DNA from 2 places in the Priestia sp. SRI_019 genome. Region 1 is predicted to be linked to the other one. Evidence: riboswitches for the same ligand, from Rfam matches in the RefSeq annotation. Region 1 holds a riboswitch; the other holds the start of a gene.
The links. Region 1 has a riboswitch for S-adenosylmethionine ahead of mtnW (2,3-diketo-5-methylthiopentyl-1-phosphate enolase). Riboswitches for the same ligand answer to the same signal wherever they lie in the genome.

Region 1 (4,715 bases):
GCCAGCTTCAGCGATTATTTCTCCCCACGGATCGATGACTAAGGAATGTCCGGCAAATGTGTTATTAGGATCTTGGCCTACACGATTACATGCGATTACGTAGCATTGATTTTCGATTGCACGGCTAATAAGCAGTGCTTTCCAGTGGGCAAGTCTTGGAGCCGGCCACTGAGCGACAACAAACAAGACTTCTGCTCCGCTGCTAGTATGAACCCGAATCCATTCTGGAAAACGAATATCGTAACAAATAACTCCTGCGCATAAAGACTGTTCAAGTGTAAAAAGATTTTTTGCTGTTCCTGCTTCTAAATACAGGTGTTCATCCATTAATTTAAATAAGTGCAGCTTACTGTATTGTGATACTTCACGACCTTTTCGGTCAAAAATATACATCGTATTCGTGACGCCTTGCTCTGTTTTTTTCGCGATCGAACCTGCCACGATATTTACTTCGTTCGTTTTAGCAAACTGAGAGATTAATTGCTTGGCTTGCTGCCCTTCATCATCTGCAATTTCGTCTAGCCGCGTCAAATCATAAGCTGTATCCCATAGCTCAGGAAGCACAAGGATATCAGGGTTTTCTTTCAGGGCTTCCGTCATTTTTTGTTCGATATATTTTCGGTTTTTAGTTGGGTTTCCAAACGCAATATCAAGCTGCAAACACGTAATTTTTACACTCACTTTATCATCCGTCCTTTTTTTAGTAGTTGAAAAAAATGACTTTACAAGTTGAGTATTACAATATATTATTTGTGACTAGAATTTCAAGAATTTTTTGAGAAGGTGTGCGATGATGAAACAATTTGAGCAATCGGAACTATTAAAAAGTTTACCAAAACAATTTTTTGCATCACTTGTAGGCAAGGTAGGAAAAGTAATGGCCCAAGGGCACGACGTTATTAACTTAGGGCAGGGAAATCCTGATCAGCCTACTCCTTCACATATTGTAGAAACACTGCAAAAAGCAAGTGCTAATCCTATGCATCATAAATATTCTCCATTTCGGGGGCACCAGTTTTTAAAAGAGGCCGTTGCGACTTTTTATAAACGAGAATATGGCGTTGATGTGGATCCTGAAAAAGAAGTAGCTATTTTATTTGGCGGAAAGGGTGGACTTGTTGAAATCCCGCAGTGCTTATTAAACCCTGGAGATACGGTGCTGGTTCCGGATCCTGGGTATCCTGATTACTGGTCTGGAGTAGAGCTTGCAAAAGCAAAGATGGAAGTGATGCCGCTCACGGCTGAAAATCATTTTCTACCCGTATACGAAGAGGTAAGTGAACGTGCTAAAGAACAGGCAAAGCTCATGTTTTTAAACTATCCCAATAATCCTACCGGTGCAGTGGCAACGGCAGAATTTTTTGAAGACACCGTGGCGTTTGCTGCCAAGCACGATATTTGTGTGGTACACGACTTTGCCTACGGAGCAATTGGATTTGATGGTAAAAAGCCAATCAGCTTTTTACAGACTCCTGGTGCAAAAGAGACGGGAATTGAAATTTATACTCTTTCTAAAACGTATAACATGGCGGGATGGCGAGTTGGATTTGCTGTAGGAAATGAAAGTGTTGTAGAAGCTATTAATCTTCTTCAAGATCATATGTATGTCAGCCTCTTTGGGGCGGTTCAAGAGGCAGCCGCCGCAGCTCTGTTGGAGTCTCAACAATGTGTAAATGATTTAGTTAAGCGCTATGAATCTAGACGCAATACCTTTATTCAAGGGCTTCGAGAAATTGGTTGGGATGTTACATCTCCAGCGGGCTCCTTTTTTGCATGGCTAAAAGTTCCTGAAGGATATACTTCTGAACAGTTTTCAGATTTACTTCTTGAAAAAGCTCACGTTGTAGTGGCGCCTGGAGTAGGCTTTGGAACATATGGTGAAGGCTATGTGCGCGTAGGACTGCTGACGGATGAAGAGCGCATGAGAGAAGCTGTATCTCGAATAAAAAAATTAGATTTATTTTAAAAACGCATTGACAATCCTTTTTGAGTTGGCTTAATATGTAAGAAGTTAACGAGATTAATAACCGATAAATCCTAGCGGTATTTTTTATTTAGTATATAATCTATGAATTTAATTTAAATAAATAGCAACTTTCTTATTAAGAGTAGGTGGAGGGACTAGCCCGATGAAGCCCGGCAACCGACTTAACGCATGTTAAGCACGGTGCTAATTCTTGCAGCAGCAGCTGAGAGATAAGAAGAGCAACGAAAGCCTCTTCTTAATCACAGAAGAGGTTTTTTTATTAACGATATTAAACAGCAAGGGAGTTTTTAGCATAATGAGTGAAATCGTTGCAAGCTACTTACTACACGATAATAAAAGAAATTTTCATAAAAAAGCGGAAGGAATTGCTTTAGGACTAACCGTCGGCTCATGGACAGATCTGCCGCTTTTAGATCAACAGCAGCTTCAAAAGCATAAAGGGCGCGTCGTTTCCGTAACTGAGCTTCAAGATTGCGAACGTGTAAACGGATATTTAGGCGGAGAAATTAAGCAGGCAATTGTCAAAATTGCGTATCCAACTGCCAACTTTTCAAAAGATTTACCGGCTATTCTAGTTACGGTTTTCGGAAAACTATCACTTGATGGAAAAGTGAAATTATTAGACTTGGATTTTCCTGCTGAATTATTAGCTCAATTCCCAGGCCCGCGCTTTGGAATAGAAGGTATCCGAGAGAAACTAAGCGTTTATGACCGTCCGCTTGTGATGAGTATTTTTAAAGGCGTGATTGGAAGAGATATGACGTACATAACAACTCAGCTGCGTGAGCAAGCGCTTGGCGGAGTGGATTTGGTTAAAGACGACGAGATTTTGTTTGATAGTGAACGAACACCTTTTGAAGCTCGCGTTACAGAAGGGAAAAAAGTACTGAATGAAGTATACGAAAAAACGGGACACCGCACGCTGTATGCTGTTAATTTAACGGGTCGAACGTTTGAATTAAAAGAAAAAGCGAGAAAAGCAGCTGAGCTAGGAGCCGATGCTCTTTTATTCAATGTATTTGCTTACGGGTTAGACGTACTGCAGGCACTTCGAGAAGACGATGAAATTAACTTGCCGATTATGGCACACCCAGCTGTTAGCGGAGCGCTTACGCCATCAGAGTTTTACGGTTTTTCAAATTCATTACTGCTTGGAAAGCTATTGCGTTTAGCCGGAGCGGATTTCTCTCTGTTTCCATCACCATACGGAAGCGTAGCGCTTTCTCTTGAAGATACGACAGGCATTGCCTACGAATTAACGCGTCCTGTATACAAATATAAGCAGTCTTTCCCGGTTCCTTCAGCAGGAATTCATCCTGGAATGGTACCGCAGCTTGTGAAGGACTTTGGAATCGACAGCATTATTAATGCAGGAGGCGGAGTTCACGGTCATCCAGACGGAGCTATCGGAGGAGGAAAAGCATTCCGTGCGGCGATAGATGCAGTACTCTCTCATCAAACATTAGCCGAAAAAGCTGAAGAATCAAAAGAGTTGCAAAAAGCTTTGCAACTATGGGGAACAGTAGAGGTGAAAGCATGACATCGTTAAAAATCTTTTGTGACTTTGATGGAACAATTACAAATAGCGATAACATTATTGCTATTATGAAACAATTTGCTCCTCCGGAGTGGGAAAGTATTAAAGACGACGTGTTGGCACAGCGTGTCTCCATTCAAGAAGGAGTAGGGCAAATGTTTGCCTTGCTCCCCGTGGAATTAAAAGAAGATATTATTTCTTATATTTTAGAGACGTCTGCTATTCGAGATGGATTTGATGATTTTATTGCCTATACAAAAGAGCACCATATTCCGCTTTATATTGTAAGCGGAGGAATTGACTTTTTTGTAAAACCACTTTTGGGAAATCGAGTTGCAGAGGAAATGCTCTACTGCAACGGATCTGATTTTTCCGGTGAGCATATTTCCATTACGTGGCCTCATACATGTGATAAACAGTGTACAAATGACTGCGGCTGCTGTAAGCCAACGATTATTCGCCATCTTTCAGATGAAAGAGATCATACGGTTGTTATTGGCGATTCCATTACGGATTTGCAGGCTGCCAAATTAGCTGATACGGTCATTGCACGTGACTTTTTAATCAAAAAATGTGAAGAGCTATCTCTACCGTATCGTCCTTTTTCTACTTTTTATGATGTGATTCGCCATTTACAAGAATTAACAGAAGAGGTGAAAGCATGAGTATTATGGCTCAGCAGCGATTACACGAGCTTGCGGATATAAAAGATGAGCTGGCAGAGCGCGATTGGTTCTTTGGTACAAGCGGAAACTTAGCAATTAAAGTGGACCAAAACCCGACAACTTTCTTTGTATCAGCAAGTGGAAAAGACAAACGAAAACGTACAAATGAAGATTTTTTATTAGTTGATCAATACGGAAAGCCTGCAGAAGACACGCATTTAAAGCCTTCTGCTGAAACGCTTCTGCACGTTAAGATTTACAATTTAACGAATGCTGGGTGCAGCCTTCATGTACATACAATCGACAACAACGTGATCTCTGAACTGTACGGAGATGAAGGCGTTATTTCATTCAAAGGTCAAGAAATTATTAAGGCGCTAGGTATTTGGGAAGAAGATGCGGAAATTACTGTTCCGATTATTCCGAATTACGCAGATATTCCGACACTAGCAGAAGAGTTTTCTCATCATATAAAAGGCGATCAAGGCGCGATTTTGATTCGTAACCACGGGATTACGGTATGGGG
Region 2 (4,715 bases), 890 kb from region 1:
ATGTAAGCGGATAATACGAATGATTTGAATGGGCTACTTTTCCAAAAATAAGGTTATAGTAGACAAATAGTTAAAAAAGAGAAACAATAGAAGGCGTATTGCTAATTAAAGAAAGGATGTACATGATGACAGAAACAGTGCTACAAGTAGATCATGTCAGTAAAGTAATTGGGAAGAAAACCATTTTGCATGATGTATCCTTATCGGTTGAGCGCGGTGAGATTTTCGGATTGCTTGGTCCGAACGGTTCTGGAAAAACAACGCTAATTCGTACCATCGTAGGACTCATTAAAGAAACAGAGGGAACGATTACCGTTAACGGCTTTCCTTTAAAGGAACAGTTTACATCAGCAATGAAATCAATTGGCGCGATTATTGAGAACCCTGAGTTTTATGATTATCTGACGGGCTATCAAAATTTAAAACACTTTGCGAATATGCATGAAGGAATCACATCAGAACGCTTGGATGAAGTGATTGCTTTAGTAAAGCTTGAAAACAGCATTCATGCAAAAGTGAAGACGTATTCTCTTGGGATGAGACAGCGTTTAGGAGTAGCTCAAGCTATTTTACATAAGCCTGCATTGCTTTTACTAGACGAACCAACAAATGGTCTAGACCCAGCGGGAATGAGAGAGTTTCGTACATATTTACAAACGCTTTGCAGGGAAGAAGGAATTTCAATCTTAATCGCGAGCCACTTATTAAAAGAAGTAGAAGCACTATGTGACCGCGTTGGTATCATTCAAGACGGTGAGTTAAAAGCCGTTCAAGATCTATCTCCAAATCGTCAAGATCAAGGAATGCACGTAGAATTTGAAGTGTCTGACGCGCAAAAAGCAGCGGATCTTTTATCACAAGAATTTGAAATAACGATGAGATCAGATATTATCGACGTGGCGATTGTAAAAGAGCAAATTCCAGCTGTAAATAGAAAATTAGTAGATAGCGGTATTTTAGTCTACCGAATTACACCTGTTTATGAGACGCTTGAAGATTCGTTTATGTCCGTTACGGAAGGAGAGCACCATGCTTAAGCTAATTCAAAATGAACATATGAAATGGTTTCACAAAAGAAGTACAAAAATCACGTTTATCACAATCGGCATTTTAACTCTTTGTATGGCTCTTTTAATAAAGAAAGTGTCAAACAGTGCAGGAACGGAAGACAACATTTTGAACTTCCTGTCATTTAGTTCAGGTATGCTCATTCTTGTTCAATTTTTCGCGCTTGCTGTTGGAGGGTCAATGGTTGCAAAAGAGTTTGAAGCAGGTACCATTAAGCTTCTGTTAATTCGTCCGGCTAGACGTTCAACGATTTTAGCATCGAAGTACATAACGCTCATTTTAATTAGCTTGTATTATTTGCTGAGCTATTTGCTTTTTTCGTTTGTATGGGGAGCATTGTTCTTTGGATTTGCCAGTCTAGAAGGAGATGCGCAGCTGCTTAAACATATTACGCTTACCTATGACAGCGCGTATATGGAAACGTTTATGATGATGACGTTTGCATTCATGCTGTCGTCTTTATTTAGAAACAGCGCGCTTGCTTCAAGTCTAGCTATTGTCGTAAGTATCGGGGCTAAAGCGGTAACTGCACTAGTATCAGAGCTAGGTTTATGGTGGGGTAAATTTCTATTATTTGCCAACACGGACTTTCTTCAGTATATGGACGGAATGAAGACGACGTTTGACAGCATGACAATTCCATTTTCAATTTTCATCTTGGTCGCGCATTTTGTCTTCTTTATGGGCGTGGCATGGGCAGCGTTTTTAAAACGTGACGTAGCTAACTGATGTGAGAATTTTCGCACTATACATTTTTCTAAAATAGCATTTGACAATTAAATAAAAAGAGATTACAGTAGTGAAAGACTATTTTTAAAACAACTATAAACTTCTTATCAAGAGAGACGGAGGGACTGGCCCTATGATGTCTCGGCAACTGGCTGTACGCAGTGCGGTGCCAAATCCAGCAGACGATGTTTCGTTTGGAAGATGAGAAGGGTAATCTTATGATACAAATAAGAGACCTCTTCTTATCAATAAGAAGAGGTCTTTTTTTATTACGTAAACAAGAGGTGTTAAGAATGGAACAACAAAAAGGAAACGGCTGGGCGCTGTTGCCGCTGGGCGTCTTTTTAGTCCTGTTTGTCGGATCAGGAATTATAACGGGAGATTTTTATAAGCTGCCTGTATTAGTAGCCATTATCATTGCAGCTATTGTAGCGCTGGCTATGAACCGCAAAGATTCACTTAATGTAAAAGTGGAACGTTTTGCTAAAGGAGCAGGGCATCCTGATATCATTATTATGGTGCTTATTTTTATTTTAGCAGGTGCTTTTTCTCAAGTTGCTAAAGGCATGGGAGCTGTTGATTCAACTGTAAACTTAGCTCTGTCTGTGCTTCCGCAAAGCTTAGTGGTAGTCGGAATCTTTGTTATTGGCGCATTCATTTCAATTTCGATGGGAACGTCAATGGGAACAATCGCTGCGCTAGGACCTATTGCTGTAGGAATCAGTGAGCAAGCGCATGTATCCATTACATTAGCAATTGCTGCCGTTGTTGGTGGTGCCATGTTTGGAGATAATTTATCCGTAATCTCTGATACGACCATTGCAGCAGTTCGTACGCAAAAAACAAATATGTCAGATAAATTAAAAGTAAACTTTTTTATTGTCCTTCCTGCAGCGATTGTTACGGTAATTTTATTGCTTGTAATGACGCTAGGCAATACGTCATCAGTAGAAATTAAAGATTTTAGCTGGTTTAAAATCTTGCCTTATGTCGGCGTACTCGTTGCTGCCATATTTGGTGCAAACGTATTAAGCATTTTAACCGGAGGAATTGTATTAGCCGGCGTGATTGGATTAGCTGACGGAAGCTACACGCTTTCTTCTCTTGCTAAAACTGTGACAGAAGGTATTGGCGGAATGTCAGAGTTAATTATTTTATCTCTGCTAATCGGCGGAATGGTTGAGCTTATTCGCTATAACGGCGGTATTCAGTTCTTATTGAATTTATTAACACGACGCATTCAAACAAAAAAAGGCGGCGAATTCAGCATCGCTGGACTGGTAAGTTTAACTAATTTAGCGACGGCTAATAACACGATTTCAATTATTACAGCAGGTCCGTTAGCAAAAGAAATCTCTGATAAATATTCAATTGATAATCGTAAATCAGCCAGTCTGCTTGACTTGTTTTCATGCAGCGTTCAAGGGCTTATCCCTTACGGCGCACAAATGCTTCTCGCAGCAGGATTTGCTAAAGTTTCACCGATTGAGATTATTCCATTTACATTCTACCCAATGTTAACAGCGGTTTGCGGGATCATTGCAATTGTAATTGGATTTCCTCGTTTAAATAAAAAGTCAAAGTCATCTAAAGAAGCTGCGTAATATCAAACCCTTAAAAAGAATGTTCTTTTTAAGGGTTTTTTACTGTTTAAAAAAATCAGTCGGCTTTTCATCATCTAACTCCTTCCAAAGCGTCTCGTTCTGTTTAAGTGCATAAGCCGCTCCTCCAATTTCAATTCCGCATAATAAAATGAATAATAAAATACCCATGAAATGGCCTCCTTACGTAAATGAATAAAAACACGATGGTAACGGGTTTAGCTTCTTGCTGTTTCACTTTATAATGAGAATAAAGTATGAAACGCGTTTCAGCGCAAGAGAAAAAGGTGAAAACATGACAAATATCCGAGATATCGCAAAAAAAGCTGGTGTATCTGTCTCGACCGTATCACGGGTGCTAAATCATCATCCGTATGTAAAAGAAGAAAAACGCCGGCTGGTAGAGCAGGTTATTCACGAACTTAATTATGAACAAAACATTAATGCCGTTCACTTATCAAAAGGGAAAACAAATATGATTGCCGTCGTCTTGCCTTTTATTAATCATCCGTATTTCAGCTTGCTTTTAGAAGGAGTCGCCTCTCAAGCGTTAGAAAAGCAGTATCAGCTTGTTATTTGTCAGACGAACTATGATGTAAAAAAAGAAGAAGAAGCGCTTCATATGCTGAAAACAAAGCAAGTTGATGGAGTGATTATTTGTTCTAGAGCAAGCAGCTGGAGCACGATTGAATATTATCAGCAGTACGGACCGATAGCCGTGTGCGAAAACGTACAGAATCGTTCTATTCGCTCCGTATACGTTGATCATTATGCAGCTTTTAAGCAGGCGCTCCTGTATTTAAAAGAAAAAGGATATACGGATATTGGCTACTGTATTGGAAGAATGACAGGTACAAATAGCCTGCAGCGGCAACAAGCATACAAAGAATATGTAGAAAGAATAAATCAGCCTTATCATCCGGAATGGGTTTTTCAAGGCTGTTTGAACGTGACAGATGGTGAAAAAGTGGTTGAAAAACTAGTGCAGATGAAAAATCGGCCTCAGGCGCTTTTAGTAACAAACGATCAAGTAGCTATCGGAATAAAAGCTCAGTGCGAACAAGCAGGTATTTCAGTTCCTGGTGAATTAGCTATCATTGGTTTTGATAATCATCCGCTTTCTTCTTATTTACAAATAACAACGATCGAACTTCCTCTTAAAGAAATGGGAGAAACGCTTTTTACATTAGTGGGAAGCAAGGCTCCTCAGAAAATTGAGCTCCCTTTTCGGTTTATTGAGCGTAAAAGCGTATGAATTCTTGATGATGCCATGAGTTGTTTTTACCGGATAAAATGAGCAAAAGCGGACATCATACG

Region 2: another riboswitch for S-adenosylmethionine. It lies ahead of AC2YJL_RS13175 (Na+/H+ antiporter NhaC family protein); the one in region 1 lies ahead of mtnW (2,3-diketo-5-methylthiopentyl-1-phosphate enolase).

What each region holds. Positions count from the first base shown of each region.
Region 1 is NZ_JBYCZN010000002.1:1,452,391-1,457,105, reverse strand. Features, by position in the region: gene AC2YJL_RS17655 (carbon-nitrogen family hydrolase) at 1-681, opposite strand, end outside; gene AC2YJL_RS17650 (pyridoxal phosphate-dependent aminotransferase) at 794-1,966, shown strand; SAM riboswitch class I at 2,097-2,203, shown strand; gene mtnW (2,3-diketo-5-methylthiopentyl-1-phosphate enolase) at 2,283-3,527, shown strand; gene AC2YJL_RS17640 (2-hydroxy-3-keto-5-methylthiopentenyl-1-phosphate phosphatase) at 3,524-4,189, shown strand; gene AC2YJL_RS17635 (methylthioribulose 1-phosphate dehydratase) at 4,186-4,715, shown strand, end outside.
Region 2 is NZ_JBYCZN010000002.1:562,861-567,575, reverse strand. Features, by position in the region: gene AC2YJL_RS13185 (ABC transporter ATP-binding protein) at 126-1,037, shown strand; gene AC2YJL_RS13180 (ABC transporter permease) at 1,030-1,797, shown strand; SAM riboswitch class I at 1,899-2,005, shown strand; gene AC2YJL_RS13175 (Na+/H+ antiporter NhaC family protein) at 2,091-3,401, shown strand; gene AC2YJL_RS13170 (hypothetical protein) at 3,441-3,569, opposite strand; gene AC2YJL_RS13165 (LacI family DNA-binding transcriptional regulator) at 3,694-4,653, shown strand.